4 regions of the Lysinibacillus sp. G1-3 genome follow, and region 2 is predicted to be linked to each of the others. Evidence: riboswitches for the same ligand, from Rfam matches in the RefSeq annotation. Region 2 holds a riboswitch; each other region holds the start of a gene.

What was found. Region 2 has a riboswitch for lysine ahead of ACVYAD_RS06320 (aspartate kinase). Riboswitches for the same ligand answer to the same signal wherever they lie in the genome.
Positions count from the first base shown of each region.
Region 1: another riboswitch for lysine. It lies ahead of ACVYAD_RS14390 (cysteine hydrolase family protein); the one in region 2 lies ahead of ACVYAD_RS06320 (aspartate kinase).
Region 3: another riboswitch for lysine. It lies ahead of ACVYAD_RS19180 (amino acid permease); the one in region 2 lies ahead of ACVYAD_RS06320 (aspartate kinase).
Region 4: another riboswitch for lysine. It lies ahead of ACVYAD_RS02435 (transporter substrate-binding domain-containing protein); the one in region 2 lies ahead of ACVYAD_RS06320 (aspartate kinase).

Region 1 covers NZ_JBWHYQ010000012.1:87,073-95,249, forward strand. The annotation lists gene ACVYAD_RS14360 (C39 family peptidase) at 795-1,613, shown strand; gene ACVYAD_RS14365 (hypothetical protein) at 1,656-2,315, shown strand; gene ACVYAD_RS14370 (hypothetical protein) at 2,336-2,755, shown strand; gene ACVYAD_RS14375 (hypothetical protein) at 2,820-3,083, shown strand; gene ACVYAD_RS14380 (hypothetical protein) at 3,407-3,667, shown strand; gene ACVYAD_RS14385 (hypothetical protein) at 3,989-4,144, opposite strand; lysine riboswitch at 4,559-4,743, shown strand; gene ACVYAD_RS14390 (cysteine hydrolase family protein) at 4,896-5,612, shown strand; gene ACVYAD_RS14395 (APC family permease) at 5,626-6,969, shown strand; gene ACVYAD_RS14400 (GNAT family N-acetyltransferase) at 7,379-7,858, opposite strand; gene ACVYAD_RS14405 (GNAT family N-acetyltransferase) at 8,008-8,177, shown strand, end outside.
Region 2 covers NZ_JBWHYQ010000005.1:64,358-72,534, reverse strand. The annotation lists gene sdhA (succinate dehydrogenase flavoprotein subunit) at 1-1,532, opposite strand, end outside; gene ACVYAD_RS06335 (succinate dehydrogenase cytochrome b558 subunit) at 1,600-2,214, opposite strand; gene ACVYAD_RS06330 (YslB family protein) at 2,487-2,921, shown strand; gene ACVYAD_RS06325 (methyl-accepting chemotaxis protein) at 2,972-4,231, opposite strand; gene ACVYAD_RS06320 (aspartate kinase) at 4,357-5,583, opposite strand; lysine riboswitch at 5,801-5,979, opposite strand; gene uvrC (excinuclease ABC subunit UvrC) at 6,539-8,177, opposite strand, start outside.
Region 3 covers NZ_JBWHYQ010000018.1:112,500-120,676, forward strand. The annotation lists gene ACVYAD_RS19155 (ABC transporter permease) at 1-611, opposite strand, end outside; gene ACVYAD_RS19160 (ABC transporter ATP-binding protein) at 604-1,527, opposite strand; gene ACVYAD_RS19165 (sensor histidine kinase) at 1,665-2,600, opposite strand; gene ACVYAD_RS19170 (response regulator transcription factor) at 2,606-3,298, opposite strand; gene ACVYAD_RS19175 (serine hydrolase domain-containing protein) at 3,360-4,286, opposite strand; gene ACVYAD_RS19180 (amino acid permease) at 4,689-6,149, opposite strand; lysine riboswitch at 6,231-6,407, opposite strand; gene ACVYAD_RS19185 (CynX/NimT family MFS transporter) at 6,556-7,788, shown strand; gene ACVYAD_RS19190 (nitric oxide synthase oxygenase) at 7,868-8,177, opposite strand, start outside.
Region 4 covers NZ_JBWHYQ010000002.1:82,709-90,885, forward strand. The annotation lists gene ACVYAD_RS02425 (2-oxoglutarate dehydrogenase E1 component) at 1-2,103, shown strand, start outside; gene odhB (2-oxoglutarate dehydrogenase complex dihydrolipoyllysine-residue succinyltransferase) at 2,198-3,439, shown strand; lysine riboswitch at 4,110-4,294, shown strand; gene ACVYAD_RS02435 (transporter substrate-binding domain-containing protein) at 4,411-5,277, shown strand; gene ACVYAD_RS02440 (amino acid ABC transporter permease) at 5,458-6,183, shown strand; gene ACVYAD_RS02445 (amino acid ABC transporter ATP-binding protein) at 6,195-6,926, shown strand; gene ACVYAD_RS02450 (hypothetical protein) at 7,437-7,628, shown strand.

The DNA.
Region 1 (8,177 bases), on a different contig from region 2:
GGTATTTATAATTTTTGCTTGTTAAAAATACTTATGTTCATCCTCTTTTATGTATCCAACTCTTCCAAAGCCGGTCGATTGTTTAAAATTACGGTGACTTTCTTTCATAAACAACTACTTGCATTTTTTGATGAGTATGCAGTATTACACCTTTTGACTATTAAACTAGGTAATACTCATTTGAACTATATTATGAGTACACTTTTTCTTTATGTTAATATATTTCTTTATAAGTTATAAAAATCAAAATATTCGTAATGTTTTACTTGAAGTGACGAAAATCGCCTTGTTTATACAAAAATCGCGCGGTAATATCGTCTAATATAGGAGTTTACTGTATGTGAATATTAATTATTTTTGGTAATAGATCGCCGTTAGTTGAAAAACTAAAGGTGGTTGCAAAAGAGGCTAAGTTTGTTAATCCATTACAAGTCAAAGATTTAGGAGGAGCCGATCCTCCTAGCGTAAAACTTATTTGAAAAAATAGGAAAAGAATGCCCGACGATTATACTATCAGTGAGAAGGTATTAACTAGACGACAATTAAGGAGAGAGGTGAAGATAATTAACGGAATATTGTGACTATATTATTATTTATAGTTTATTACCATTAGATATGAATTTTTAGGGGGCTACAGGAAGTATAGTTCATTCTATATCAACATGTTATGTATTGCGAAATAAAACAATTTACCTATTTAAACAAAAAGAACAAAATCGAAGAAAACGATTCTTATTGTAATGCTTAGCTTTTAAAATCAAAGACACAATAAAATAAAGGATGGAGGATAAATAATGAATAGAAGATATGCTATAAGCGCTTTAATTTTACTTACAATGAGTCTTGGTGCATTACCTGAAAATTCTAAGGCAGCTTCAGAAGAAGAAAATGGTAGTGGTGCTTCGAATGTAGATATAGATTATATAGAAAACAAAGAATATTATGATGAATTGGCGAGACAAAGGGATTTAGAAATTGCCGAAAGAGAAAAACGAGAACAAGAACAAGGTTTAGCACGTGCTTCCGCCTATTATACAATACCAGTTACCTACAATAAGCAAGCGTATAAAAATTTTTGCGGTCCAGCGTCAGGAAGACAAGCTTTAAGTTTCCACAAAGCAAAAAGTAAAAGTAAAGAAGCTTTGCCAACTCAAGAGCACTTTGGTGTCACTATTGGAGTTCTACCAGAAAAAGGACCAACAAAATCTACAGATCTAAGTAACGGTTTAAATAAATATAAAAATGTATATGGCTTTAGTTCAACCCCTTATATAGTAGGTAGTATTATTGACAGTAATGATCCCCAAAAAACGTTTATTTCACGTATTATTGATAGCTTAAAGAATGAAAAAACAGCACCAATCTTATTAACAGAAACAGAATGGATTGAACAATATAAAGGTACAAATTTTCGTCACTATGTAACGATAAGTGGGTACAAAGAATCGAATAAGACTCTAAGGATTGTAGATCCAAATCATCATACAAAATACACAGGCACTGGAACATATTGGACAACTATCGGAATTGCAACAGATACTACTAGAGAGGGTAAAGGTATTGCAAAAGCAGTATATAAAGCTGATGGTACTAACCCTGCAATGATTTGGTAAAATAAACAAAATTAAATAACTAGGTTATTTGGAGAGATTATTTTGAAAAAAAATACATTAGTAGCATTCGGGTTAATTGCCAGCTTAGTTGTTGCTCTACTAGTTATTTTAAAAGTGGTTCAAAACAATAATAATGCTGAAGATGAGACTCTTGAATATTATCAAATAGTAGATGAAGATTTTAATAAAACAGTAGATGTTCCTTTTTCTAGGATAACTTCTTTTAAGGGGAACGCTAGCTCAATTTTCATGAGTGTGGATTATAAGAGTCCGTCTGGTCTAGATAATAAGATCATTCAATATAATCGAAAGACTCAGCAATACAAAACTATATTTAATAGCAAATTTGAATTTCCGTCTGTCCAAGGTCTAGAAATGAATGATAATTGGTTAGTGTGGGTTGATGCTGATGAAGGTGGTGGACAGAAAAATTCGTATTTGATGAATTTAAAGACGAATGAAATACAACCATTAACAGAAGAAAATAATCCAAATATCGATAATGATTTTCCTGTACTTGTTGAAGACTATGCTACTTGGATATCAATAGATTTAAGGACGGGAAAGCCGAAAGTTATGTTGAAAAATCTTAAAACAAATGAAACTGACAGTATATTTGATTTAAATAATTATACATTTATGAATATGTTTTTATCTGCAAAGGATGGAAAAATATTATTAACTGATAAAAAAATAATGTAGGTTATTTATATTTATATGATTTGAAAAGTAAAGAAATCGAAGAAATAAAAACGGACTATCAATTTATTGGTTGGGCAAGTTTGCTAAATGGGCAACAATTTATTTATCTAACCTTTAATGACCCTAGTGAACCTATAGTTGATGAACGAAAGCTTCTTTTTTATAATGTTTCGAATAAACAAACGCAAGAAGTTGTTTCGGATGTATTAATTGTAAATTCTATTTACACAGATTTTAATAACCAAGTGTTTTTTTCTTATGATGATAAATATTTTATGAAATTTAAGGTAAAGAATAATTTACTGGTTAAAAATGGAGAGTTGGAAACTCCCGATATTTATAGGTTTTCTGCGGAAAATGATCTCTATATTATTAACCAAGACCTTTCAGATGAAAAACGTAAAAACAAATTAATTATCCAAAGTGAATTCTCTAATTAAAAAATTGGCTATCCCCAATGATAATATGATCCCCTTTAACATTCTACTTAAAGGGGATTTTTCTTTGCCTAGAAAAAATAATTCGAATACAAATGAGTTTAAATTAGAAGTTCAGGCATATTTAGCTGGTAACGAAAGCTATGTTTCCATAGCCAAACGATTTGGCGTTCAAAATAAAACACAAGTCGAGCGAAGGGAAAAAGTAAAGTTTAAAGAAGGTGAATCCATTGAAGCGTTCAATTGTCTACCATCGCCAAGTTCTGGAGCTAGAGGTGTGAAGAATCTGTTGAAAAGCAACTTATCTAAAGAGCGTAGAGGAAGAAAGTAATTACTATAAATTACAGGTCAGATACTTTAATTACTGTGGGGGAACATCATGTTACCGATCGGTTTACGGAGCGGGAGCAAGAGAGAGCTTGCTAAATAGGGGATTGATTGAATAATTATATTATGTAAACTAGTTGGAAGAATAATTAAAACCAAAAACCCTCTTTAGAAAATAACTTCAATAATCGACATGTTGATGTACTCATTGCAAAACTTTGTAAATTAATAGTGCATGTTGTTATTATGTTGTGAATATAATAGACCAAACGCCACTTGAAATTTAAGCTTTATTAAGGAATTAGGGTGAAACGAAGGAGTGTAAAATTGTCGATTTCAAATCCGCAATACACATTTTTAGAAGTTGATTTTCATAATCCTAATTTAACTCAAGCAGAACTGAAGGTTGAGAATATTTCTGAAGGGGTACGGAAAAATATTGAACTCGTAGAAAATACAAATGTAGCATTGAAAATAATATCACCTAATGTATATATAAATTTAAACTGGTTGATAGGATGGCTATTATGGATACCAGTAGATATTTATTGTGCTACGGCTTTGGTAATAGATAAATTCTTATTATAAGTGAAGACGTTTTTTTACTAATCAAGCAGAAAAGAGGGGTAACCCGATGAATACAATAGATCGTTTACTCTGAATAACCATCAACTGAAAGCTAAAGAACGGTTATCTTAGGTTATTCTTAAGATCGCATGCGAAAGCGAGACAGTGTGTCATGAATGAAAAAAGCAAGTGGTAATCCGCCTGGAATTATTTCCGGGTTATTTGTATTTTTAGAATTTGAAAGAGATGGAGCAAGGTGATGTTTACAGACTAAGAAAAACCCCAATACTCAACTTTTTATAGGTGAATATTGGGAGATCAAAATTAATTTTGATATCACTACTAACGTTTATTTTCATTTTGAATACTACTGAAATCTACTTCCTCAGCGAACTCTTCTCTGTTTTCATTTTTACGTTCTCTGTTAGCATTTTGATTTTGATTCTGCTGTTTTTTGTTGTCTTGTGTTTTATTATTTTTATGTTTATTACTACCCATGATCATCTCACCTCCACTATTAGTGTGAGAGAAAGATGATTTTTTATTCGCATAACTTAAAATTCATTTGAAATATATGTGATGAAACAAAAGATATGAATAAAGTAACATTTTCGGGTTATGTTGTTCATACACTCCGTACATTGCGAGGCTGTTGCTTGATTGGTGTTGGAATTATATTGTGAATCGTTTTTAGGTAATGAAAAATCAAAAGGTGAATAACTAAATACTTATACAATTGTTGATGTATTGTTTGTATTTATTGTAAATAGTTATTGTTTTAAGTGTTTTGATTGTCTTTTTTTGTGGTTATGCGCGATAAATCTTATAAAATATAGTAAATTTTAAAGTTGACATATAAAAAACGCAATAATATAATTGTTTCAAATAATTAAATAATTCTTAATTTTCTGATAGATAGGTAGAGGCGCGGCAGTTAATAATTCCTAATGGAGTCCGAGAAGATGAAGATATTAGATACAAGGAAGTGTCGCCGAAGTATGTGATGAGTTCTCGCCATTATTTACTGGGGCTGTAGCGAATAGTTACAGGACTGTCTTCCTAAACATAAATGTTTAGGAAGTTGTGCTATCTCTGTTTAGACAAACAGTGGGAATTTTAAATGGTCGATTCATTTTAAGTTTCTAGAAATGGGTAGGTCTTTTTTGTGTTAGACAGATTCTTTTGCTCAGAGAGTCTATATTTTATTTGTCAATACATTTTAGAATTAGAGGTATTTTGGGGGGATTTTATGGATAATACATCAACATTATACTATGAATTTTTACCGACTGACGGTCAAAAAATAAACGTGAACCCTGATAAAACAGCATTACTAATAGTAGACATGCAAAATCAGTTTATTAGCCGAGACGGATTAGACGCGCAGGTTGCAAGAGAAAAGGGCATGTTTGATCAGTGGGAATACTTTTTTGATCGTATCGACAATTTAACGATCCCGAACAATAAAAAGCTTTTAGATTTTTTCCGTACTAATAAATTAGAAGTAACATTTGGTCGCATTGCTTGCCATCATAAAGATGGACGAGATCGTTCTCCTGTACAACGCCGGACAGGATGGAACAATATTTTATTGCCAATCGGTGACCCAGGAGCGGAGATGGTGGATGAATTAAAGCCTCTTGATGACGAAATTGTTGTAAATAAAACGACAGATAGCGTATTAAGTGGTACGAATTATGAATTTTTACTGCGTAATATGGGCATTGAAACAGTAGTTTGTACAGGTGTTGTAACAGATCAATGTGTTGCTTCAACAGTTCGAAGTTTAGCTGACGCAGGATTTGAAGTTATTTTAGTTGAAGATGCATGTGCAGCTGCAACGCAACAGCTTCATGATGCAGAAATTATGATTATGAATCAAATTTATTGCCAAGTGATGAGTACAGATGAAGTAATTGATTTAGTAACGGAAGAACTATCAAAACACGAACCAATGAACCTGTGAGAGGAAATGGACTATGAGTCAAACACCAAATGTTCATACACCACAGTTAAAGCGTGTTTTAACATTAAAAGATTTAGTCATTTATGGTATTGCTTTTATGACACCGATTGCGCCAGCTTATATTTATGGCTTTGCAGCAGAGTCTACAGGTGGGATGTTGCCATTAGCCTACTTGATTGCGATGGTTGCAATGATGTTTTCTGCATATAGTTACGGTCGCATGGCTGCTGTTTTTCCGAATGGAGGGTCAACTTACACATATACCCAGCGTGCAATCAATCCGCATTTAGGTTTTTTTGCGGGTTGGGCAATGTTTATGGATTATGTCTTAGTGCCACTCATTGTATTCATGGTAGGTGCTTCATATGCGAATGCATTAATACCATCTGTTCCGTATTGGGTATGGGTGTTATTAATTGCAGGTATTATAACTACAGTCAATATTCTAGGTATTGGCATCGCAGCAAAAACAAATCAAATCCTCGTTATATTTATGGGAATTGTAGTTGTTATTTTTGTGATTTTTTGTGTAAAGACAATTGTCGGTGTGGAAGGTGATACGTCGCTCTTTACTGTTGTCCCGTTTTTCAACGATGAAAAATTCGTTATGTCTGCAATTATTTCTGGTGCAGCAATGGCCTGCTTCTCATTTTTAGGGTTCGATTCGATTACAACACTTTCTGAAGAGGCAGTCAATCCAAAAGAGGATATTTGGAAGGCAGCTATTTTAGCTTGTTTAATCGGAGGACTTATTTTTATTGTGCAAGCATATGTAGCTCAGCTCGTATGGCCTGATGTTACAAACTTTAGTTCAGCTGATACGGCTTTATTTGATGTAGCGGAAAAAGCAGGAGGTGCAGTTCTTGCAACTCTTTATACGGTTGCGATTATTGTATCAACAGTGACAGCTGGTTTAACAGGACAAGCAAGTGCATCTCGTTTAATGTTTAGTATGGGGCGTGATGAGGTACTTTCGAAAAAGTTTTTCACACATTTACATCCAAAATATCAAACACCGGTATACAATATTTTATTGATGTGTGTGATTAGTGTTATAGGAGCGCTGTTTTTATCGGCAAATTTTATAGCAGAATTAATGAACTTTGGAGGCCTGACAGGATTTATGTTTGTCAATTTGTCAGTGATCGTGTATTACGTCTTCCGTAAAAAAGAAATGAAAATAATTCGATACTTATTAATTCCAGGGCTAGGATTTGGTATTTGTCTCTACTTATTTATTAATTTATCACCGATGACATTGAAGGTAGGCTTTATCTGGCTTGCAATCGGTTTTATCTATGCTTTTATTACGACGAAAGGCTTCAAAAAGAAACCACCAACATTTACGGATTTATAAAATACCGAAAGAGCTTAGGGTGAATTTCTACGATAAGTCAGTTATCTAGTATTGGTAATGTTTATCGATATTAGGTAGCTGATTTATTTTTATACAGGAATATCTTATACGAAAGTAAAATACTCGCAGCATAGAAATATCTTCACTTACTGGTATAGGTGTATAACTTGAATTTTTAGCTTGTTGTTTCCATATGTAGCTAAATAGTACCGAGGTAGCTCAATACATGGCAATTTAAAACTTTAACATATAAATGTAGGTGTGTTATGCATAAAAGTAATAAAATTAAAACTGGCCTTGAGGAATTCCTTATAAATATTCAGAATAATATAGCCAGTACTGTATATCAGTATGCTGTAAGGAGAGAACAAAAAAATCACCCATGTCATGAAGAGTGATTTTTGAATATCTATTTAAGGTATAGGTTCATAACAATTTGCTCGCCAATACGTCCCATTCTTCTTTCCCCGTTATCGACAAAGCCAGCTTTTAAATACAAGTTTTGAGCCGGAATATTTTTATGATTAACGACTAAAACGACTTCATTACAATCTTTAAATTTTCTTTTAATAAATTCAGGCAGTGCAAGCATCCCTTTTTTGGCATACCCATTTCCTTGTTGTTTATGGTCAATAGATAATGCAGTAAGCAGCATAGCTTTTGGATTAGTAGAGTACTCTTTTACTCTATCAGTTGCATGCAGGACAAAAAATCCTACAGGAACATGGTCACTCAAAATAACAATCGGATATTGTCCAACCATTTCTATAGAAATCTCTTTTGGAAGGGTAGTAAATTGACTTTGTTCTGCTGGAAGGTCAAAGTCATTCAAACTATCCACAAACTCTTCAGAGAAATGTACTAATTCAATGGTGTTCGTTTTTTGCATAAAATTGCCTCCTTTTTTTATTATTCTAATACCAGAACAAGTGTTCGTCAAGAGACTTGGTTTATAAATGCTTTAATTTGATGGTGAAATATAGTAAGCAATACACATATATATTTAAGGAAATGACAAACAAAATGGGGGAATGAAAAATGTTATTACTTACATATAACGTAGAGGAAAACGAGCTAACAATGTTAAAAGAAGTTTATCAATCGGTAGGGTGGATGAAACATGACGAAAGCATAATAAGAAAAGTTTTCAATGCAAGTACACACAAAGTTTTCGCAGTAAAAGATCATCAAATTATCGGATTTGCGAG
Region 2 (8,177 bases):
ATATTTTTCAACTGACGCGTAAAGTGAGCACCTTGGTTACTCCATTTTTGTGTATCGTTGATGTTAATGTTTTCCCAACGTTTTTGGAATTCATCAAGTTTGTTTAATGTATCTTCAAGTTGGTCGTTATAACGTACTACTGTCATAGTAGCTGTCATCATTTCACCAAGCTCTTTATGAAGTAAGTAAGCGTTTTCTGTGCCGTCCATTTTCATGATAGCATCCCACTTAGCTTGTTCTTCTTTAACGCGAGCATCGAAAATCTCTTGTGGAAGATCTTCAGCATGCTTTTTAAGATGTTTAACATAATCTACTGCGTTTGGACCAGCAACCATACCACCATAGATAGCAGATAATAATGAGTTCGCACCAAGACGGTTTGCACCATGTTGAGAGTAATCACATTCACCCGCTGCAAATAAACCAGGAATTTCAGTCATTTGGTTGTAGTCAACCCATAATCCACCCATTGAATAGTGAACTGCTGGGAAAATTTTCATTGGTAATTTACGTGGATCATCCCCTACGAATTTTTCGTAGATTTCAATAATACCACCAAGTTTTACATCTAACTCATGTGGATCTTTATGAGAAAGATCTAGGTATACCATGTTTTCACCGTTGATACCAAGTTTTTGGTTTACACAAACGTCGAAAATTTCACGTGTTGCAATATCACGAGGTACTAAGTTACCATATGCAGGGTATTTCTCTTCCAAGAAGTACCAAGGTTTACCGTCTTTATAAGTCCAAATACGGCCACCTTCACCACGAGCTGATTCTGACATTAGACGGTTTTTGTCATCTCCAGGAATAGCTGTTGGGTGAATTTGAATGAACTCACCATTCGCGTAAGAAGCACCTTGTTGATAAACGATAGAAGCAGCAGAACCTGTATTAATTACAGAGTTTGTTGTTTTACCGAAGATAATACCAGGGCCACCAGTCGCCATAATAACAGCGTCTGCACGGAATGATTTAATTTCTTCTGTACGCATATCTTGCGCTACGATACCACGACAAACGCCGTCAGGATCGACGATTGCACCAAGGAATTCCCAGTGCTCATATTTGTTAACTAAACCAGCTACTTCGTGAGAACGAACTTGCTCGTCTAGTGCGTATAGTAATTGTTGACCAGTCGTCGCACCAGAGAATGCTGTACGGTGGTGTAATGTACCACCAAAACGACGGAAATCAAGAAGACCTTCTGGTGTACGGTTGAACATAACACCCATACGGTCCATTAAATGTATAATACCAGGGGCTGCATCACACATACCCTTAACTGGTGGTTGGTTCGCTAAGAAGTCCCCACCGTATACTGTATCATCAAAGTGGATCCAAGGAGAATCCCCTTCACCTTTTGTATTTACCGCACCATTAATTCCGCCCTGCGCACATACGGAGTGTGAGCGTTTTACAGGAACTAATGAGAATAAATCAACTTCAGTACCAACTTCAGCTGCTTTAATCGTTGCCATCAGACCAGCTAGACCGCCGCCAACAACAATTATTTTGCTTTTCGCCATGATTATTTCTCACTCCTCTTAAAAAATTGCAATGATTGCCATGTATTCTATAGTAGCTTCTATTACATTAAACGAAAGCTAAAATAGCAGCTACACCAACTACACTTAGAATTACGAAAATAATGTTTGTTACATAAGTAGCAACCTTTTGAGACTGAGGAGATTGTGTAATACCCCAGCTTACTAGGAATGCCCATAAACCGTTAGATAGGTGGAAAGTTGCTGATATAATACCAACAATGTAGAATCCAAGCATGAATGGATTCGATACGATATCTGCTATCATATTGTATTCAACTTCTGAACCTAACGCTTTTTGGATACGTGTTTGGAAAATATGCCATGCAATGAAAATCACTAAGAATACACCAGTGAAACGTTGTAATGAGAACATCCAGTTACGGTATGTGCTGAAACGCCCTGTGTTTGGTGAAGCTGTGAATGCAATGAATACACCATAGAATGCGTGGAACAGTAATGGGATATAAATAACTACCCATTCAATTACTAACAGAAGATTGTGTGGAATTAAATCCATCTTACCTATTGCATTATTGTAAGCTTGTTCACCACCAACAGCAGTGAAGTTCATTGACAAGTGGAACATCAGAAACAGACCTACTGGAATCACACCAAGTAGAGAATGTAAACGACGCCATAAAAACTCTCGATCTTTCGACAAGACTGTTACCCCCCTTAGTACTTAAAATATCACATCAAAAGAAGTCATCATTTTGTAACTGATACTTCATTGACTGTGTATTTCATCATGGTACAATATTATGACATGTTTATTGTACTCTCAAGAGCTACGAGCGTCAAGGTAACTAAGAGTTTTTCGTATTCCTTATTAAAGAAACAATCTAGTACATGATGCGTCGTTTTTTCTCGAAAAACCTATCTTTACTTTATCAGTGTCGAATTATAAGAAAATTCTAAGAAAGAAGGATTTAAATGTTAAACACTTCATCACCTACAATCTCAGCTTTTGGCTATGAGATAATTCGCGATTATATTTTATCTTCCATTCTTGGTAAACATGAAGGTGATGTTCTTTACTGGGCAGGAAAAGACCTAGCTCGGAAGTTCCCATGTAAAAGTCAAGATGAACTTATCGCATTTTTCGCAGATGCCTGCTGGGGTAATTTAGAGCTTGTCAAGGAATCGAAGGATGGACGTACATTCCAGTTGACAAATGATTCAGAACTGTTACAAATCGGTCTTCGTAGCTTTAGACTCGAAGCAGGATTTATAGCTGAACAAATCCAGCAAGCAAAAGGTTACTTAACTGAATGCTATGATGAAAAACGTGAAAAGCAACAGAATGTTACATTTACAGTTAAATGGGACGTCAAGGAACGAATCATGAACACCGTTCCTTCAGAATAAAACGAAAAGGATTGTCATTCCAAATTTATGGATGACAATCCTTTTAATATTTATAGGTGGGCATGTCTTTCTTTTAAAAGTACATCTATTAACGAAATAAACGCTTCCAAAATATTTAGTGAGTATTGAATCATTTCCTCTAAATTTTTGATTGACAGTTCATTCACTAATTTTTGTGCAGCCATATGTACTAATTCATGAGGTTGTTCTATATGAAGATATTCTGGCAAATTCCGATATTCCTCAAAATGGCCATAATACCATTCCCCAAACTTACATTCATGATGCGTTTTTATAATTTCTTTTAGGCCAGCCTTTTGTAAAGCATTTCTTAAAAAGCTTGCATGATCCATTAACCTTGCTGCCAATTGGCTAACTACCGTTTGCTCTTTAGGCTTACGGATTGTAGGAGCAATAGCTTTTAACATTTCAGATACTTGATTTTGTATTATATCCGAGAAGTCACTAGTATGAGATAATTCCGTCGTTGTTTCCGCTAAACGTCCTACAGCTATTACATTTTCTTCTGATGCGACTGTCATTTGATCAATGCCATGTGCTGCTTCTTCAATATTTTTACTTGTTACAGTCAAATTAGTAATATTGCTCTTCATGATACTTAAAAAGTCAGTTAAATAATGTTCGACTTCTTTAATATTTGTTATTGTATTATGTAATTTCTTATCAATGACTGATCGAATCTTCGTCATTTCTTGCAATGAACCTTTCGAGCTGTTAGCTAACTTCCCTACCTCCATCGCAACAACATTAAATCCTTTTCCATGTTCACCAGCACGTGCAGCTTCTATAGAAGCATTTAAGGATAGTAGTTGTGTTTGATCAGCAATCCCAGTCACACCTTTACCGATATCATCCATTTTAGTTATTTCATTATACAACTGCTCTGTTGAATGAGCTCCTTTAGACAACAACTCCTGAACCAGTTCACCTTTTGTAATGGACGCTTCCATTTCCTCTACAAGGAGTAATGAATGCTGTTTGATTTCTTGAATGTTTGCATTAACATTTTGCTCAACTGCAAGTATCTCTTCTGTATTTGACGACATTTCTTCACTCATTGCTGAAATATCCCCTACACTTGTTGAGACATTTTGAACCTTTAGCGCCGTTTGAAAATTAATTAACTCCATATGCGCTAGTACAAAGTCTAAAATCGCATTTTTCACATCAATACTGTCATGCTCAAGTTCTAATTCCAAAATTCGCTTTTTTAATATTTGTATTTCTAAATCGTTGTGTTGCTCAACGCTTTCATCCACTGGCTTTTGAAATAAACCGAATAACACCATATTAATTCCCACCTTCCATTTGGAAAAACATGTCACATTTTATTATATAACAACTAAATTGGATAAAGTATGAAATTAATGTAAACAAAAATAGATGTGCCATTTAATGACACACCCTATTCATATTATATGTAAAGCGCTTGTTCTAAATTAAATTCGTCATGTAATGCATTTGCTGCACGAATCATTTCGTCCTGAGGAACAACGACAGACACTTTTATTTCAGATGTACTTACCATTTTCACAGGGATATCTTCACGACGTAATCGCTCAAACATACGGGCTGCCACTCCTGGGTTAGATGCCATTCCTGAGCCAATAATAGAGACTTTCGCTAAACCGATTTCAAAATCAGCAAAACTAAACCCAAGTGATACTTTACTATCTTCTAGGACACGTAATGCATCAGCGAACTCCTCTTTTAAAATAGTAAATGATACAGTCGGCTTTAAGCCATCAATTATTGCTTGTACGATTATATCAACGTTTATGCGATTTTCTGCAAGTATTGTGAACATATCTGCTAGCGAAGCATTAGAATAAGCATCATACCCTACCGTTAGGCGAATTACGTCTGACTCATAGGCAACACTACGTACAATTAAATTTTTCTCCATTTCAACTTCCTCCTTCAATAAAGTACCTTCTGTATCTTTTTCGCTTGACCGAATGATAACTGGGATTTGAAACTTCTTTGCTATTTCTACAGCCCGTGGGTGTAAAATTTGTGATCCTAAGTTTGATAGCTCTAGCATTTCATCATAGGAAATTTCTTTTACCTTTTGTGCCCCAGCAATCTGACTTGGATCAGCTGTATAGACTCCATCCACATTCGTATAAATATCTACGCGCTCTGCCTCTAATGCTGCAGCAATAGCTAAAGCCGTCGTCTCCGCACCACCTTTACCAAGCGTCGTAATATTCCGTGAATTACAGATCCCCTGTTCCCCTGCAACGACGACGATTTTCCCCTGAGTAAAATACTCTTCTATTCGACTAGCTTCTATCACATCAATTCGTGCATTGCCATACACAGCATCGGTTTGAATACCTGCCTGCCAGCCTGTTAATGACACTGCATCATAACCTTCTTCCTGCAAAGCAATTGCCACTAATGCACTTGATAGTTGTGAGCTTGTTGACAATAGTGCGTCTAGTTCACGTTTAGACGCATTGTCTGATAGATTACAAGCCATCTTTGCTAATTCTTTAGACGTCCCTCTCATTGCTGTAGTGACAACGACAATATCAAAACCACTTTCCTTTTCTGCAATTACCTTTTTTGCAACATCTTGAATGTGTTCAGTTGATGCTAATGCAGCACCACCAAATTTCATCACAATTCTCTCCATTCTTTTCATTCTCCTTCGTATTTAATCATTTCGCTGATTATAAAGTAGCTAAAATTTTGCAGCTTTCACAAAAAAACATCGCAAAAGCAAATAACATCCTTCAACTCTTAGGTAAAAGTAACAGCCTTGAAAAAATGTCGTTTCGAGAAATCTAAAAAGGCAGCTCTCACATAACGTGAAAGCCGCCTATAACATGTACAATAAAAGTAACTTGCGCATGTGTGATAGCTCTCCGAAACGTTTAGAATCGACAGTCTTACATCTCTTAAATGTAAAACCAGCACAGCATCGGAAACAACGATGCTCCACTTCGGCAAGTTCCCCTTTCATACATTTTCCCTGGACTTGTTCGTCCTCGTATGTACTACTCTTGAACCTTGCACCTCTATCATCACTAAATAGTGATTGTATTTAATTGAATCTTAGCGGAGAAATTTCCAATTTAATAAGTAGAAACTACTTATAAACTAAGATGCTGTGTATGACATTGCTATATTGAATAGCTATGTTATATATAAACCTTAGCATACGTCTAATCCTTTGACAATGTCTCTTGATTAAAATCAATTTCACCTTGGCGTAATTGCCGCTGCCGCTTTGCTTTCGCTACAGATGAACAATGCGTCCAAAATCGGCTTTGTGCTTAGGTCTGCAGATATTTTTTGTACGAAAGCGCAGTGCTAACGTAGCGACAGCGACACGAGGGCCGACACGAAATCGGTCATTTCGAAAATACCACAGGACGTGGCGTTTTTACCGATGCAAGTCAGTTAGCCGTTATCACATGGATGCGATAGTTTTAGGCTAACATCCCCTCAGAACTCCTTTCCGATTCCATGACATCCGTCGGAGGCTCTATTTTCATTCAGCAAATGTCTTTTGTACCAAAAGCGTAGCGACAGGTACAGGTGTTTGGACACGCACCGAAAAGGAATTCCATTTACACTCATCTCACTTACCCTTCAGAGGTAGTATTTTCTGCAGAATGAAAATAAGTATGGATATTGCTAGCTAGACTAGCTGGCATCCCAGCTTCCTGTAATGCTTGCACACTTGCCTCACGAATTTTTTTGACAGAGCCAAAATGCTTAAGTAATTGCTGTTTTCGCTTTGGACCAACTCCCTCTATTTGATCGAGGACAGATTGTATAGCATGCTTCTCGTGCTGCTGTCGTAAGAAAGTAATAGCAAAGCGGTGTACTTCGTCTTGAATTCGTTGCAGTAAATAGAAACCATCACTTGTGCGCTTTAATGCAATTACTTCAGGTGGATCACCAAATAGAAGCTGAGACGTATTATGCTTGTCATCTTTTGCTAATCCGGCAATTGGAATGACAAGGCCGAGCTCATCCTCTAATACTTCCCGTGCGACTTCCATTTGCCCCTTCCCGCCATCAATTAGTACTAAATCTGGTAAAGGTAGACCTTCTTTTAATACGCGTGTGTAACGACGACGGATCACTTCCTGCATTGCCCCGTAATCATCGTGCTTGGCAGCTGTACGTGTTTTGTATTTTCGATACTCCTTCTTTGCAGGTTTTCCATCGATAAATACAACCATTGCAGATACAGCATCTGTTCCATGCATATGACTATTATCGAAAGCTTCGATCCGTAAAGGCACAGAAATGCCCATAGCTTCACCGAGCGCCTCACATGCTCCTATTGTGCGTTCTTCCTGACGTTCAATAAGCTGGAACTTCGCTGCTACAGCAATTTCAGCATTTTTAATCGCTAAATCAACAAGCTCTTTTTTTTGCCCACGTTTTGGTGTTAGTACCTTTACTTCTAATAATTCCGTTAAAATATCCGCATCAATAGATTGGGGGATAAAAATTTCTTTAGGCTTAATATGCTCTAGCTTGTCATAAAAGCGCCCAACGAATGTTAAAAATTCCTCTTCTGCATCTTGATAAATCGGAAATATCGAGACATCACGCTCAATGAGCTTTCCTTGACGGACAAAGAAAACTTGCACACACATCCAGCCCTTCTCGACTGCATAACCGAATACATCGCGGTTTGTTGTATCACTTGATACAATTTTTTGCTTTTGCATGACTGTATCAATATGTGCAATTTGATCGCGAAATTCCTTTGCACGTTCAAACTCTAAATTTCCTGCCGCCGCTAGCATCTTTACCTCTAACTCTTTTTTAACTTCTTCAACCCCACCATTTAAAAATTTTGTCATATCTTCAATCATATCGTTGTAAGTGTCAACATCAATCTCTTTCACACAAGGAGCTAGACATTGCCCCATGTGATAATACAAACAAACCTTTGAAGGAAGTTGTACACATTTTCGAAGAGGATATAAACGATCTAGCAGCTTTTTCGTCTCACTTGCTGCATACGCATTTGGGTATGGACCAAAATATTTTGCCTTATCCTTTTTCACTTTTCGTGTTGTAATAAGTCGTGGATGTTTTTCATTTGTAATTTTTAAATACGGATACGTTTTATCATCCGTCAACATAACATTGTATTTCGGGTCATGTAGTTTTATAAGATTAAGCTCTAAAATTAATGCTTCGATATTGGAGGATGTTACAATGTACTCAAAATCTTCTATTTCGCTTACAAGTCTCTGT
Region 3 (8,177 bases), on a different contig from region 2:
AAAATAATATCATATAAGGTGAAGCTACCCGAATTTGATGATACGACTGATACAATTAATATAGATGATACAATCGTTGCCGGAATAGAGTATTTTCTCATACCGAAATACAATGGTATTAAAGCGATGCATGATGCTGAAACTGCATTCATGATCACAGCGGGAATTCGTTGTATGATGATAGATACCGATAACGTATCTGGGAGCAATTGAAAACTCTCACTAACAGCACAAAAAATGGCTGTGACAAATATAGTAGATAAAACAATTGCACTAAAGGTAAAAAGAACAACTATGGCTAGCTTTGAAGCAATTAGTTTTTTTCTATTGATCGGGTACATAAAGGCTACAGTGATCGTTTTATATTTAAATTCTCCAATAATAAACTTGGCGATTAACACACTAGCAAAAATAATAAATACTGCTCTTACAAATGAATCTATCATGCCTAATGCCGTCTGATAAGTTCTAAAATCTACATCACCTTCTACTTTAGTGATAAATATAAGCATAAATATAACAGCTAGTATTACAAAATTTGCGAAGACAGCTCGTTTTATATATGAACCAATATGATATTTTTTCATTTCTAAATGCATTAAATTAAGCACTAGTGACACCTCCATTGATTAACTTCAAGAAATAATCCTCTAATGAGCTTGTTTTTTTGCTAATGCCCTCAATTTCAAGATCATGCTCAATCAATGTTTTAGATAGCACCTTTTGCGAAGCCGTCAATTCATAAATTCGAATACAATTGTCATCCACTAGTTTGAAATTAGTAATATTTAATTTACTTTCTAAAATAAAGGCAGCCTTTTTCCCATCATTAACAATCAATTCTATATAGTTTGACTGACTACGATTGACAGCGTCCATAGATACTTCCTTCATTAATCTCCCATCCTTAATAACTCCAACTGTATCTGCCAACTGTTCAATTTCACCCAAAATGTGGCTAGAAATCATAATTGTAATGCCATACTCTTTACAAAGCATCTTGAATAACTCTCGAAGCTCTTTAATACCGACTGGATCTAGCCCATTAATCGGTTCATCTAAAATAAGTAGTTCCGGCTTCGTAATAATTGCACGTGCAATACCCAAGCGTTGTTTCATTCCAAGGGAAAAGTCTTTTACACGTTTATTTTCCGTGTTTGTTAGTTTTACTAAATCAAGAACATGCGCAATTTCTTTCTTGTCATAATAGCCCATATATTCGCAATGTAATTCTAAAGTTTCCTTTGCCGTTAAATTTTCATAAAAAATTGGGTATTCAATAATCGTCCCCATCCTTTTCAGCACTTCGTATGAGCGGTCACTTAATTTCTCACCAAAGATTTCAATATCTCCACTCGTTGGCTTCGTAAGATTTGTCAGCATTTTCATGACTGTTGTTTTTCCGGCACCATTAGGACCTAAAAAACCGTAGATCTCTCCTTTTTTCACATGCATAGTAACAGCAGAAACGACTTCTTTCCCCTCGAACACTTTCGTAAGCTGATTTGTCTTCACAATATATGTCATGTAAATCTCTCCCTTACATTTAACTATCCTTATTATAAAAAATGAAACTCTCTAATTTATTAATGGATTCTTACAAATTTCTTAAGCGCAGAAGAAAAGCCTGTAAAGCATTTTAAATGCTCTACAAGCACGGCTGTTCAATACATCATTCGTTTTAGTGAAATCGTAAAAATGGTCTTCTCATATGGAATACTGGAAAGCTGGATGGAGCCATCCATTAATTCTACAAGACGTTTTGTAATCGTTAAGCCAAGTCCACTCCCTTGGAAGGATTTATTTCTAGAATCCTCAAGCGTATACATTCTTTCAAAGACATTATCGATATGATATTCGTCAATCCCTTTACCATGATCCCATACATCAATACAAATATTCGTATCATCAGTTCTTACTGTGAGTCCAAGGATGTTCCCTGCCGCCCCATAGGCAATCGCATTTGACAATAAATTATTCAAAACTCTATCTAATGCTTCCTCATTACCAAGTGCATATACAGATATCTCCGGTATTGTTATATCAATCTCTAACCCCAATGACATGACCATATCGTAAAATGATAAAATGTTTTTCCGGCAAATTTCACTTACGTTAATTTTCGTCATTGGGTAATCTGTATCTCCAGCCTCCAATTTTGCCAAATCAAAAAATGTATGGATTATTTTTAATACGTCCAATGTTTTCGAATGAACGCCAGTGAGCAAGCGCTGCCGCTCCTCGTCACTAAGTGATGGCTGTAGCTGCAGCATTTCCGTATAACCTAGCACAACAGTTAAAGGTGTTTTAAGATCATGCGAAATATTGGCCAACATTTTTTTCATAGACTCTTCCATTTTCAGATGTGTTGCTTGCACTTTTTGGTTGTGGTCTAACAATGCATTCATCGCGATTAGTAGCTGCTGTAATTCTTGATTACCTGTCGATACTAAAATCTTTTCGTTCGATTGTTCATCAATGATTGTTTGCAGCTTTTTATGCATGTATTGAATCTCATCACCTTGTTGTTTCTTTGCCTTCATCTGAAAAATAATAATTCCTACGAGTAATACAATAATTAGCAATAGACATATAATCATGCTGTTTACCCTTCAAATTTGTAGCCGATCCCCCAAAGCGTTTTAATATACTTTGGGTTGGACGGATCGTCTTCAATTTTTTCTCGTAATCTTCTTATATGTACATTAATAATATTTTCATCTCCATAGTAAGCATCATTCCAAATCAATTGATAAATTTGCTGCTTCGTAAAAACTCGATTACGATTTGTCACGAATAGCGTTAAAATAGCAAATTCCTTTGACGTGAGCTTTACATTTTGTCCATTCTTCTCAACCGAAAAATTAACAAGGTCTATCGATAAGTTGTCTATCTCTACTATATCTGCCTTATCCTCTACTTGACCGGAGTATTTTGTAGCTCTTCTAATTGCGGCTTTGACACGTGCCGAAAACTCCAGCATCGAAAACGGCTTGGCAATATAATCATCTGCCCCTAATCCTAACCCTAATGCTTTATCAACATCACTATCCTTCGCTGACATGATGATAATTGGAAGTGATGCTTGCTCTCGTATAATCTTTAAAACTTCTAATCCATTAAGCTTCGGTATCATAATATCCAAGATTACTAAATCAAAGGGATTGTTTAAACAATTTTGTACTGCTTCTTCTCCATTTACTGCAGAGGTGACAAGGAATCCCTCCATCGTTAAATAGCTTTCTACCATTTCACGAATGGCTTCATCATCTTCTACTAGTAAAATGCGCTTTTGCACTTCCATGCACCTCTATTCTAAAATGTAAAAATTTCATTTTATTGGCTCATCACCATAACGATTATCTCAAGATGTGATCCTTTATTAATTGAAGCGGTAATAAACTAGTTTCATACAAATCACCTGTGATAGTAATAACTAGTTCTTCCTTTGGCCAAATAAAAATATATTGCCCCCCAAAGCCTAATGCAAAAAAATAGTGATTAACTTCCGAAAAAGCTTTAGTTTCATTCTGTTTATTTACCCACCAATGCATCCCGTAATAACCGATTTTTTCATAAGTCATTAAATTCGGCTTTATCGAATGATTAATCCAATCCTCCGAAACTATCCTTTTCTCGTTATATACGCCTTTCTTTAAAACTAAGAGCCCCACTTTCATCATATCTTCTGCCTTTAATAAAAGACCATCTGCCCCTTTACTAATTTTCTTCTTATCCTCGTACCACTGATATTCTTGAATACCTAATGGTTGAAATAAATAACGATTGGCAAATTCTTTTGTTTTCATACTCGTAACTTGCTGCAATATAGCAGATAGTATATGGGAGCAACCCGAGTTATAATTCATATGCGTACCCACTGGATGCACCATCGGACGATTTATTATAAATTTTACTATATCAGAATGAAATACCATAGGAGCAAAACAATTCCATTCTCCGAATTCCGGGAAATCTAATCCTTCTGTCATTGTTAAAAGGTGATATATTGTCATATCCATTTTACGTTTGTCATCTTGTCGTTCGAATAGTTCAGGAAAAAAAGAATGGACAGGTATATGAACAGATTCCAAATATTTACGATCTATTGCAATGCCAAATAGAATTGAAAGAATACCCTTTGTACAAGAATTAATTTTATGAAGTTTCTGTTGTTGTTTCTTGTTTTTATAGTATCGAAATATCGTTTTACCGTGACTATTAATTAAAAAGGTATTTATCTTTTCTTTTTTCAATCTGTTTTGTAAAAATGGATAGTCTATCATCTTTCCCCCTCCTCTGATTATTTGTTCTCACCTATTATGCTTTTACGTACAGCTATTTCTACTGAATGAAGATAAACGATATACGTTTCAACAAATGCCATAACCAAAATTTGGTGATTATTCATTCTAAAACAGTTTACCATATTAAGGTTGGGCACCAAAAATGGAGGGGCGGTCTGAAAAGCTAAAGTCCACTTTTATTTTCTCCAGTAATTTTATCTGAAGATCCTAAAATATAAAAACGGATCAATGATTACTATTATGGGGATGCGGGGTTTTGGGCTTAAAGGATTTAATTTTTCTCTGACAAGATTGTATGTTTGAGCTTGCCAATTCATTTTTCAACTAAAAAAACTGCCCTGCAAGCCATTTTCTATGGCTCACAGGACAGTTTATTATTTATTAATCTACTTTTAAATCACATTGCTCAAGTGGAAGCATTTTTGTTTTATGCTTAATTTTATAGCCAAGCCATAACAGTAAGAACAGTGGAATACCGATATACGAGACAAGGACTCCGTACCAATCTACTGAACCACCCATAAAGGCATTGTAGTTTTGTCCAATAACAACAATCATACAAACCGTAAAGGCAAATAGCGGACCGAATGGGAATAATTTTGCTTTATACGGCAACAATTTCGAATCTAAGCCCTGTACGTCGAACGCTCGACGGAAACGGTAATGGCTAAATGCAATTCCTAGCCAAGCAATGAAGCCTGACATCCCAGATGCATTTAGAAGCCACATGTAGACAACACCATCACCAAAGAATGAAGCTAAAAATGCTAGAGAACCTACAGCTAAAGTCGCCAGTAATGCGTAAATTGGAATACCTCGACGGCTTAGTTTTGCGAAAAATTTAGGTGCATGTCCATCTACCGCTAATTGCCAAAGCATACGAGAAGATGCGTACAGCCCTGAATTCCCTGCTGACAGCATTGCCGTTAGAATAATAGCATTCATCAATGATGCAGCAAAGGCAATTCCTAAACGGTCGAACACCAGTGTAAACGGTGAAACAGCGATATCTTCAGATAGCAAACGTGCGTCTGTAAACGGAATCAACAGACCAATTGCACCGATCGCTAAAATATAGAATAAAAGAATTCGCCAGAAAACCGACTTAACAGCTTTTGGAATATTTTTACCAGGATCATCTGTTTCACCCGCTGTTATTCCAAGTAATTCTGTTCCTTGGAACGAGAATCCCGCAGCTAAGAAAATACCAAATGTAGCAAGGAAACCACCGTGGAATGGTCCATCACTAATAAAGAAATTCGTAAAGCCTACCGGAGCATTTCCTCCTAAAATACCAAATATCATTAAGAAACTGATGATAATAAAAATGATTACAGTTACAACCTTTATCATGGCAAACCAATATTCACTTTCACCATAGCTTTTTACCGATAATAGATTGAACGTTAAAACGACAGCAATAAATAAAACAGTCCAAAGTGCTGAAGAGCTATCTGGGAACCAATATTTCATAATCAATGATACAGCTGAAATTTCTGCCGCAATTGTAATTGCCCAGTTGTACCAATAGTTCCAACCAAGTGCAAAACCTAGAGCTGGATCCACAAATTTTGTAGCATACGTACTAAATGAGCCCGATGATGGCATATAGGCTGCCATTTCGCCTAAGCTCGTCATTAAAAAATAAACCATAATACCGATTAATGCATAAGCAAGAAGCGCACCGCCAGGGCCTGCCTGTGCAATGGCACCACCACTAGCTAAAAACAATCCTGTACCGATTGTACCGCCTAATGAAATCATTGTAATGTGACGGCTTTTTAATTCTTTTTTCAACTTTGGCGCTTTATGGCCGAGCTGATTGACTTTTATTTCACTCACAATTTAGCTTCCTTCCTTTTAAGAGGCGAAAAAAATGCCATCACATGAACGGCAGTGATGGCTAAGAATCCTCTGTTCTTTCAAAATGATAGCTCAACACGTTGTCCAAACGTGACAGTTCTGTTCCTTTCGGAGACAGCCCCAGCATGAGGTTTTCAAGTCCCCTCACACTTCGGCAGTATTTCCTTTCAACTAATATCTTAAATGCTTGTCATTTCCATTAGCATACTCTTAAATACCGCGACCTCTACCTCAATATAAACATGAGGCATATTATTAAATTTATGATGAATATTATTCTAACATATGACATATGGCATTTCAACAACCCGAGTAACATTCTATATTTTGTGAATTTTCAACTATTTTTATTATTGTGATAAAGTGGTATAGTGGTTCAATCATAATTGTTCTAACAGGGGGGATTTATTTGACTACTCGTGAACATAACGATACTTATCCTAGCAGGAAAATTAACTGGAAAGGTACAACCTTATTACTAGTGATCGGCGTAATTTGTATTGCCTCGACATTACGGATGCCACTAACAGTTGTTGGACCTATTATTTCCTTTATCCGAGAAGACCTCGGCATATCCTATGCATTAGCGGGCTTTCTAACAACAATCCCATTGCTAGCTTTTGCAATTATCTCACCTTTTGTACCAATTGTCGCACGTAAAATCGGGCTAGAACTAACATTATTTTTATCGACTATTCTTTTGGCATTAGGGATTGTACTACGCTCCCTCGGCACAACTAGTTTGCTCGTATTTGGCACTGCGCTAATTGGTATAGCCATTTCATTCGGTAACGTACTTATTCCAGGATTACTTAAATTGAAGTTTCCTTATCACGTAGGTTTGCTTATGGCATTTTTCACAATGTCGATGAATTTGACAGCTGGGCTTGGCGCTGGCGTTAGCTATCCTGTTGCCCATTCATCCATTGGCTGGCAAGGTGCTCTGGCAGTCGCACTTGTTCTTGTGGCGTTAACCATTTTAATTTGGATTCCACAGTTGAAATTTAATAAGCCGGAGCCTAATGTTAAAACTACGAAAGAACGTACACCTTTATGGAAATCACCTGTTACTTGGGCAGTAGCGGGAGCTATGGGATTTCAGTCGTTATTATTCTATACAACCGCTGCTTGGATTCCTGAAATATATATAGCACAAGGATTAGCTGCAGATCGTGCAGGATGGATGTTTTCCATCATGCAATTTTCACAAGTCCCAATGGCCTTAGCTGTGCCTATTATTGCTAGTAAAATGACATCTCAACGACCTCTCGTATTCATGTTTACGGCATTTTACTTAATTGGCTTTATCGGACTAGTAATGGAATGGACGAACCTCGCTATACTTTGGATGGTACTACTAGGCTTAGCCGGAGGAGCTTCATTCTCATTAGCGATGATGTTCTTTACATTACGTACCCGTACCGCTTTTGAGGCAGCTGATTTATCAGGTTTTGCACAATCATTAGGATATTTATTAGCCGCAATCGGTCCAATTTTATTTGGTTATTTACATGATATATTTGGTGGCTGGGATATCACTGGTTGGTTATTTGTTGTCGTAGCATTCATACTCTTCTTATGTTCATTTAGAGCTTCTAAAAATGAATATGTAAATTAAAAAAGGTAGCTCATAATCTTATTTCAGCAAGTGTTTGGACACTCGCTGAAATAAAGTTAACGTGAGCTGCCTTTCTCTATTAATAAGGTGGTTTCTGATAAAAATAGTTCGGTGTATTGTAAACATTAACATAAGGCTTGTGATAAATATGGGTTGTAGCTGGTGAAAGAGGTGGAATCAACCATGTCCAATTGCCTGTAACTTCGCGATTTGCTGCTGCTTCTGCTTCCTCAAACAATTTAAATTGTTGTGCAGCTGTATGATGATCTACAATGCTCACACCATCTTCTTTAAAAGAATGTAGAACGGCCATATTCAGCTCAACTAATGCTCGGTCACGCCATAGAGAAGCCTGTTTAGTTGTATCAAGGTTAAAAATTTCTGCTATA
Region 4 (8,177 bases), on a different contig from region 2:
GTACGTATTGGTATGGCCCACCGTGGTCGTTTAAATGTGTTAACACACATTTTAAATAAACCATACGACATGATGTTCTCTGATTTTGCACATGTTTCTAATGAATTATTTATGCCAAAAGACGGTAACCTTGAAATTACTAAAGGCTGGACTGGTGATGTAAAATACCACATGGGTGCTTCTTACAACCGTGAATCTGGTATGAATGTTAAACTTGCTTACAACCCTTCTCACTTAGAAGTAGGAAATCCGGTTGTTTTAGGTACTGCACGTGCTGCACAAGATGACACTTCTAAACCAGGGCAAGCTATTCATAACCGCACAAAAGGATTAGGAATTCTTGTGCATGGTGATGCTGCGTTCCCAGGTCAAGGGATCGTAACAGAAGTATTAAACTTTGCAAAAACTGAAGGGTTCACTACTGGTGGTACAATCCACATCATTGCTAACAACATGATTGGATTTACAACTGAATTACATGACTCTCGTTCATCTGTTTACTCTTCTGACCCTGCAAAAGGTTACGAAGTACCGGTTGTGCATGTAAATGCAGATAGCCCTGAATCTGTAGTTCTAGTTGGTCGTTTCGCAGCTAGCTACCGTCAAAAATTCGGTAAAGATATTATCGTTGACCTTATGGGTTACCGCCGTCATGGTCACAATGAAACGGATGACCCAACTGTAACAAACCCTGAAACGTATAAATTAGTTTCTAAACATGAACCAGTTCGTGCTTTATACGGTGCTCAATTAACAGCTGAAGGTGTAGTTTCTGCTGATGAAGTAGCTGCATTAGATAAAGCTATTTATGCAGAAATGCAAGCGGCTTATGATCATGTAAAAGAAATGGCAGATAAAGATGAACATAAACATTTAGAAATGCCAGAAGAATTAAAAGTAGAATTCCCACAAATTGATACAGCAGTTGGTGCGGAACGTCTAGGGAAAATTAATGAAGAGCTTTTAGTGTTTGAAGAAAACTTTGAACCACAGAAAAAACTTGGCAAAATTTTAGAAAAACGCCGTGATGCATTTGCTTCTGCAAAAATCGACTGGGGTCATGCAGAAACTTTAGCTTATGCAACAATTATTCAAGATGGCACACCAGTACGTTTTACAGGTCAAGATGCTCAACGTGGTACGTTCTCTCAACGTCACTTAGTGTTACATGACAAAAACAATGGTAATTTATTTACGCCACTTCACCATATTTCAGGTGCAAATGCATCATTTACAGTACACAACTCTCCACTTACAGAAGCTGGGGTAGTGGGCTTTGAATATGGTTACAATTTAGAAAACGACCATGTATTATCAGTATGGGAAGCTCAATTTGGTGACTTTGCTAACATGGCACAAGTTATGTTCGATAACTTTATTTCAGGTGCACGTGCTAAATGGGGTCAAAAATCTGGTTTAGTAATCCTGTTACCACATGGTTATGAAGGTCAAGGTCCAGAACACTCTTCAAGCCGTATGGAACGTTACTTACAAATGTCAGCTGAAAATAACTGGTTCGTAGCAAACTGTTCAAACGCAGGTAACTACTACCACTTATTACGTCGTCAAGCAGCATTATTAGGTACAGAAGGCGTTCGTCCACTTGTGGTTGTATCACCTAAGTACTTACTTCGTCACCCATTAGCTGCAGCAAATGCTGATCAATTAGCAAATGGTTCATTCCAAGAAGTAATTGAACAACCAGGCCTAGGTTCAAAACCAGAAGCTGTAGAACGCATTGTTTTAGGTTCAGGTAAAGTCATGATCGACATCGCAGACCGTATTAAAGACGGTGAAGGATTCGATCACCTACACATTGCTCGTGTAGAACAACTTTACCCATTCCCAAAAGAGCAAGTTGCTGGTATTATTGCTAAGTATCCTAATGTAAAAGAAATCGTTTGGGTACAAGAAGAGCCTAAAAACCAAGGTTCTTGGAATTATGCATTAGAAACATTACACGACCTTTCAGAAGGTAAAAAGCTACGTTATGTAGGCCGTCCTGCAATGAGCTCAACTTCTGAAGGTGATGCAGATTCTCATAAAGCAGCTCAAGCCGCACTTGTAGAAGAAGCAGTTGCTGAGCCTGTAAAGGTTAAATAATCACATATTAAATATTTTTGAGAGCCGGGCTACTTGCTTAGGCAGTAGCCCATTGATGTGCACCAATGCACGTTAATTAAAGGAGGAAATGAAAGTGGCTGAAATTAAAGTCCCTGAATTAGCAGAATCGATTACAGAAGGTAGTATCGCACAGTGGGTAAAAAAAGTGGGCGATCGCGTTGAAAAGGGTGAATTCATCGTTGAACTTGAAACAGACAAAGTAAACGCTGAAATCATTTCTGAAGAAGCAGGAGTTTTAACTCAAATTTTAGCTGAAGAAGGCGATACTGTACTTGTAGGTCAAGTAATCGCAGTTGTAGAAGCTGGCGAAGGTGCAGCACCTGCTCCAGTTGCAGCAGCTCCAGTTGAGGCAGCTCCAGCTCCAGCAGCACCACAAGCAGCACCTGCTCCAGTCGCAGCAGCTCCAGTTGTAGTAGAAACTTCTGGTGAGCGTGTAATCGCGTCTCCAGCAGCACGTAAACTTGCTCGTGAAAAAGGTATTGACCTTGCTGCTGTATCTCCAGTAGATCCACAAGGCCGCGTACGTGTACAAGACGTTGCAGCTCATGGTACAGCTCCAGTTGCAGCACCACAAGCAGCTCCAGCAGCACCTAAAGCAGTAGCAGCTGTTGATGATTCACGTGTGACAATTGAAAAAATGAGCCGTCGTCGCCAAACAATTGCAAAACGCTTACTTGAAGTAAAACAATCTACAGCAATGTTAACAACATTTAACGAAGTAGATATGACAAACGTTATGGCTTTACGTTCTCGTAAAAAAGACCAATTCTTCGAGTCAACTGGCTCTAAACTTGGTTTCATGTCATTCTTCACAAAAGCTGTAGTTGCAGCACTTAAAAAATACCCATATGTGAATGCACAAATCGTTGGTGATGAAATTCACTTAAACAACTTCTTCGATATCGGTGTAGCTGTATCGACAGAAGAAGGATTAGTAGTACCAGTTGTACGTGACGCTGACCGCAAAAACTTTGCAGAAATTGAAGATTCAATTGCAGATCTAGCGAAAAAAGCACGCGACAAAAAATTAGGTTTAGGTGATCTTCAAGGTGGCTCATTCACAATTACAAATGGTGGAGTATTCGGTTCATTAATGTCTACACCTATCATGAATGGTACACAAGCTGGTATCCTTGGTATGCATACTATCAAAAAACGTCCAGTTGAAGTGAATGGTGAAGTTGAAATTCGCCCAATGATGTACTTAGCACTTTCTTACGACCACCGTATTATCGATGGTAAAGATTCTGTAGGCTTCCTTAAAACTGTTAAAGAACTACTTGAAAACCCAGAAGATTTATTATTAAATTCTTAATTCCTGAGTTTCTTAAAACCTTGCGAACTTTGTTTCGCAAGGTTTTTTTCTTGTGTGGAATATTTGAGGAAGAGAAGGTTAAAGTAATCGGAGCGACGGAATGAGGATCCAGAATGACGGATAAAAGGGCTGAAGTGACGGAAAGGAAGTAGAGCGACGGAAAGAAGAGCCGAAGCGACGGATAAAGCAATCGATACGACGGAATGAGGATCCAGAATGACGGATAAAAGGGTCAAAGTGACGGAAAGGAAGTCATGCGACGGAAAGTAGAACCGAAGCGACGGAAAGAAAAGCCGGACCGACGGATAAAAGAGCCGAAGTGACGGTAAGAAAACGAAGCGACAGATAAAGCAATTGATACGACGGAAAGAGGAGCCGGACCGAGACCGATGGATAAGAATCGAATCAATGGGCAGGTTATCCCACCGCTTTCGAAAGCTTCACCAAGTTGCATATAGTATAAAGGCTATTATTTTTACTGATTAACAATTTCTTTTGAATTAATAGAAAGTATGTTAAGTATTAATTATTTGCGGATTTTCTTTAAAAAGGATAAAAAAACCTAATATTGTAATTAGTCAGAAAAGTAACGAAATTATCTTGACGAATAAGTTAGTTTTATAGTAGTATCTTAATAATCAATTAAATATTCAAACCTCACGTTTTTCTATTGTGAGGTAGAGGCGCGGTATTTATTAGTTCATTGTTGAGTACAAGCAAGCGAAGACGCAATGAAGAAGGAACTATCGCCGAAGTGTAAAAGGAGCTCGTACTTTTATGCTGGGCCTGCAGTGAATAAGTGCAGGACTGTCCTAGTGGATTTTTCCAGGTTTACTAGGTTGTGCTATCTCGGAATGATGGAATTATAGTGAGGATTTGGGCAACTGTTGAAAAAGTAAGACCTAAGTTCAGAGCTTAGGCTTTTTTAGTACAGTTGTCTTATTTTTTTACAGAAAAAGGGGGAGTTTTACATGAAAAGAAATTGGTTAGTAGTAATGTTGACCGTAGTGACTGCAATTTTGCTAGCTGCATGTGGTACAAGTGACAAGAAGGAGCCGTCGTCATCTAGTAATGAGGGGGCCAATACGAACAACGAGGAAGCTGGCGGCGAATTCCGTATCGGAATGGAAGCAAGTTATGCTCCATTTAACTGGACGCAGCAAGGTGATGCAAATGGTGCAGTAAAAATTGCCGATAATGCAGAATATGCAGGCGGTTATGATGTACAAATGGCGAAAAAGATAGCTGAAGGCTTAGGAAAAGAATTGGTTATCGTAAAATTGGAATGGGATGGCTTAGTACCAGCTCTACAATCAAATAAAATCGATGCTATCATTGCAGGTATGTCACCTACTGAGGAACGTAAGCAAACGATCGACTTCACAGAAAACTACTATACGTCTGATTTTGTAATGGTAATTAAAAAAGGTAGTAAATATGAAAAAGCAACATCTATCCAAGATTTCTCTGGTGCAAAAATTACATCACAGTTAAATACATCTAACTACACTGTTATTGATCAAATCAAAGATGTAAAAAAACAAACAGCAATGGATAGCTTCCCAGCAATGCGAGTAGCATTAGAAGCTGGAAAAATTGATGGCTATGTAGCAGAACGTCCAGAAGGTATTTCCGCTGCAGCTGCAAACGATAAATTAACATATGTAAAATTTGAAAAAGGCTTCGATACAGACATTTCAAATACATCGATCGCAGTTGGTTTACGTAAAGGTGATGCAAACCTTGAGAAGATAAATGAAATCTTAAAAGGTATTTCTGAAGATGATCGCCAAAAAATTATGGAAGAAGCCATTCACCAACAACCAGCAGCACAATAATATAATTGCGCGGGCTAGTTACTAGTCCGTGCAATATCATTATATTAGAATCTTACTAAATTATAATAATGTCTTAGCTAATTGATTCATAAGATAAAAGAAACAGGGGCCTTATGAAAATGGTAGATAGCAAAGACGATTGTAACGAATAAGCAACACGACGTTGTTAGGAGGAACATCATGAGTCTTGAATGGATTATTTCTATTGTTGAGAACAACTGGCAAATGTTTTTACGAGGTGCGTATTATACATTACTTATTTCGGTTATTAGTACAATTATTGGTGCACTTATCGGATTTTTTATTGGAATTATGCATACCATCAAAGTTCGTAAAAAGGGAGTAAAATTTTATAGCTTGAAATTCATTAATTTTATACTAACTTGCTATGTCGAATTCTTCCGTGGTACACCAATGATTGTACAAGCAATGGTTGTATTTTTCGGCTTAGATATAGCATTTGGTATTAGTATGCACTTTATTACGGCAGGTATAGTAGTTGTTTCACTAAATACAGGTGCTTATATGGCAGAAATCGTACGAGGTGGAATTGTTTCCATTGATCAAGGGCAGTACGAGGCTGCATCTGCTATAGGTATGAATCATGTTCAAATCATGCTACATGTTGTATTACCACAAGTTGCCCGAAATATATTGCCGGCAACAGGTAACCAATTAATTATGAATATTAAAGATACAGCAGTTTTAAACGTTATTGGAGTTACGGAATTATTTTTCCAAACAAAGTCGATTGCAGGTAATAACTTCCGCTACTTCGAATCCTTCTTTGTAGCATGTGTCCTTTATTTCATCATGACATTCACAGCATCAAGAATTTTACTGTATATAGAAAAACGGCTGGATGGACCAGATGCCTACCAAAAAGAACAGAAAGAAGCAGTATAGGGGGCTAATAAATGACAGTAATTAATATAGAGCATTTAAGTAAATCATTTGGGCGTAACGAAGTGTTAAAGGATGTAAATTTTCAAGTAGAAAAGGGCGAGGTTGTCTGCTTAATCGGTTCTTCAGGTTCAGGTAAATCAACATTACTACGCTGCATTAATTTACTGGAAACACCAAGTGGTGGTCAAATTATATATAAAGGTGAAAATATTTTAGATGAAAAGCATAATATCCAAGAATACCGTACACATTTAGGCATGGTATTCCAGCAATTTAACTTATTCAATAACCATAATGTCCTAAAAAATTGCACAGTTGGTCAAATGAAAGTATTAAAGCGTTCGAAGGCAGAAGCCGAGGAAGTTGCGCTAAAATATTTACAAATTGTTGGTATGGATCAATACGTTAATGCGAAGCCTCGACAGCTATCTGGCGGTCAAAAGCAGCGTGTAGCGATTGCGCGAGCATTGTCAATGAGCCCAGAAGTAATGCTTTTTGATGAACCGACGTCAGCTCTTGATCCAGAAATGGTAGGGGAAGTATTAAAGGTAATGCGTCAGCTAGCGGATTCGGGAAATACGATGTTAATCGTTACACATGAAATGGAATTTGCCAAAGAAGTAGCCGATCGCGTTGTCTTTATGGATAAAGGTGTTATTGTAGAGGAAGGCCCACCAGCTCAGGTTTTAGTAAACCCTCAGCATGAACGGACAAAAGCGTTTTTAAAACGGACATTAAAATAACAAAAAAAATAAGTACAAACGAATTTTATTACTAGTCAATATATAATGTGTAACAATGAAGCTGAACTAAATTTGTTCAGCTTTTATTTGTGATTAAGATATAATCTGGGCCACTCCGATTAACGATCATTCTTCCACTGGTAGCGTCAATTTTATGCAGTTAAGGAGATAGTATTTTGAAAAAATTATGGATTCTATTTACCGTAACTAGTGTTCTATTACTTGGATGTTCGCAAGAAAAAAGCTATAACGTATGGGTTGATTCATAAACACAAAGTCAAGAAATGATTGATTCAGCGATAGAAAGGCTTACTGATGCCGAGGTTGATTTCATTATTGATGAAAATGGTAGTGTTTTAGTAAATGAAAAAGATATGAATAAGGTTTTAATGTGCTGTACTTAAGCTAATGGGATTATTCTTCAAGAGGGATAATGCTTTTTTTTATATAATTATTTTCACTTTATTGAAACGAAAATCACGAAATTCATTCTAATAAGGAGTGATGATAATGAAAAAATTTAGCTTAATTTTATCTCTCATATTTTTATCAATCGGGTTATTAGGCTGTCAAAAAAGTGGTAATGAAGAAGAACTCGATAAAGAGATTTCAAAGTCAAACGAGGACATAACAAATAAACCTATAATCATAGGCGAAATTGTTCGAATTGAAGGTGGAAGATGTTTGGACAAATGCAATTGAGGAAAGTTATCCCGCACAAGCAGATGCGAAAAAAATTGAGATTAATGAGAAATATGAGAGATTTAAACAAGTAAGGAAACTTCCATGAAAAAATTTTTTATTGTAACTTAAACTTTCAAGTCTCTAAACAGAATATCAAAGTAAAATGGCATGAGCGACTGATGAGCCTGTTCTCTTTTAGCCTTTCGAGCTGCAGTCCGTAATACTTCTTATAATAATTGAATGACTTTTAAAAATAAAAACGTACACTACTAAAATTGAATTTAGTAATGTACATTTTATTTTTTTACAATAGTATAGGATCCTTTATTTTCTAGAATTCCATTCTGCGTATAAAATAAAGCAAATTGCAAATGCAACGGCCAGGATAAAAAACCATTGCGGTACACCACCAAAGCTCATGTTAACACCTCGAAATAAATTTTTTTATTAGTAATCTCCATTCATTTAGACTCCCATCTCTGCATGTATTGGGATGAGAGCTACAGTGAAATTTCTACTGAATGAAGACATGTCCTCAGACGCATTGTTTATCTGTGCGACAGCACC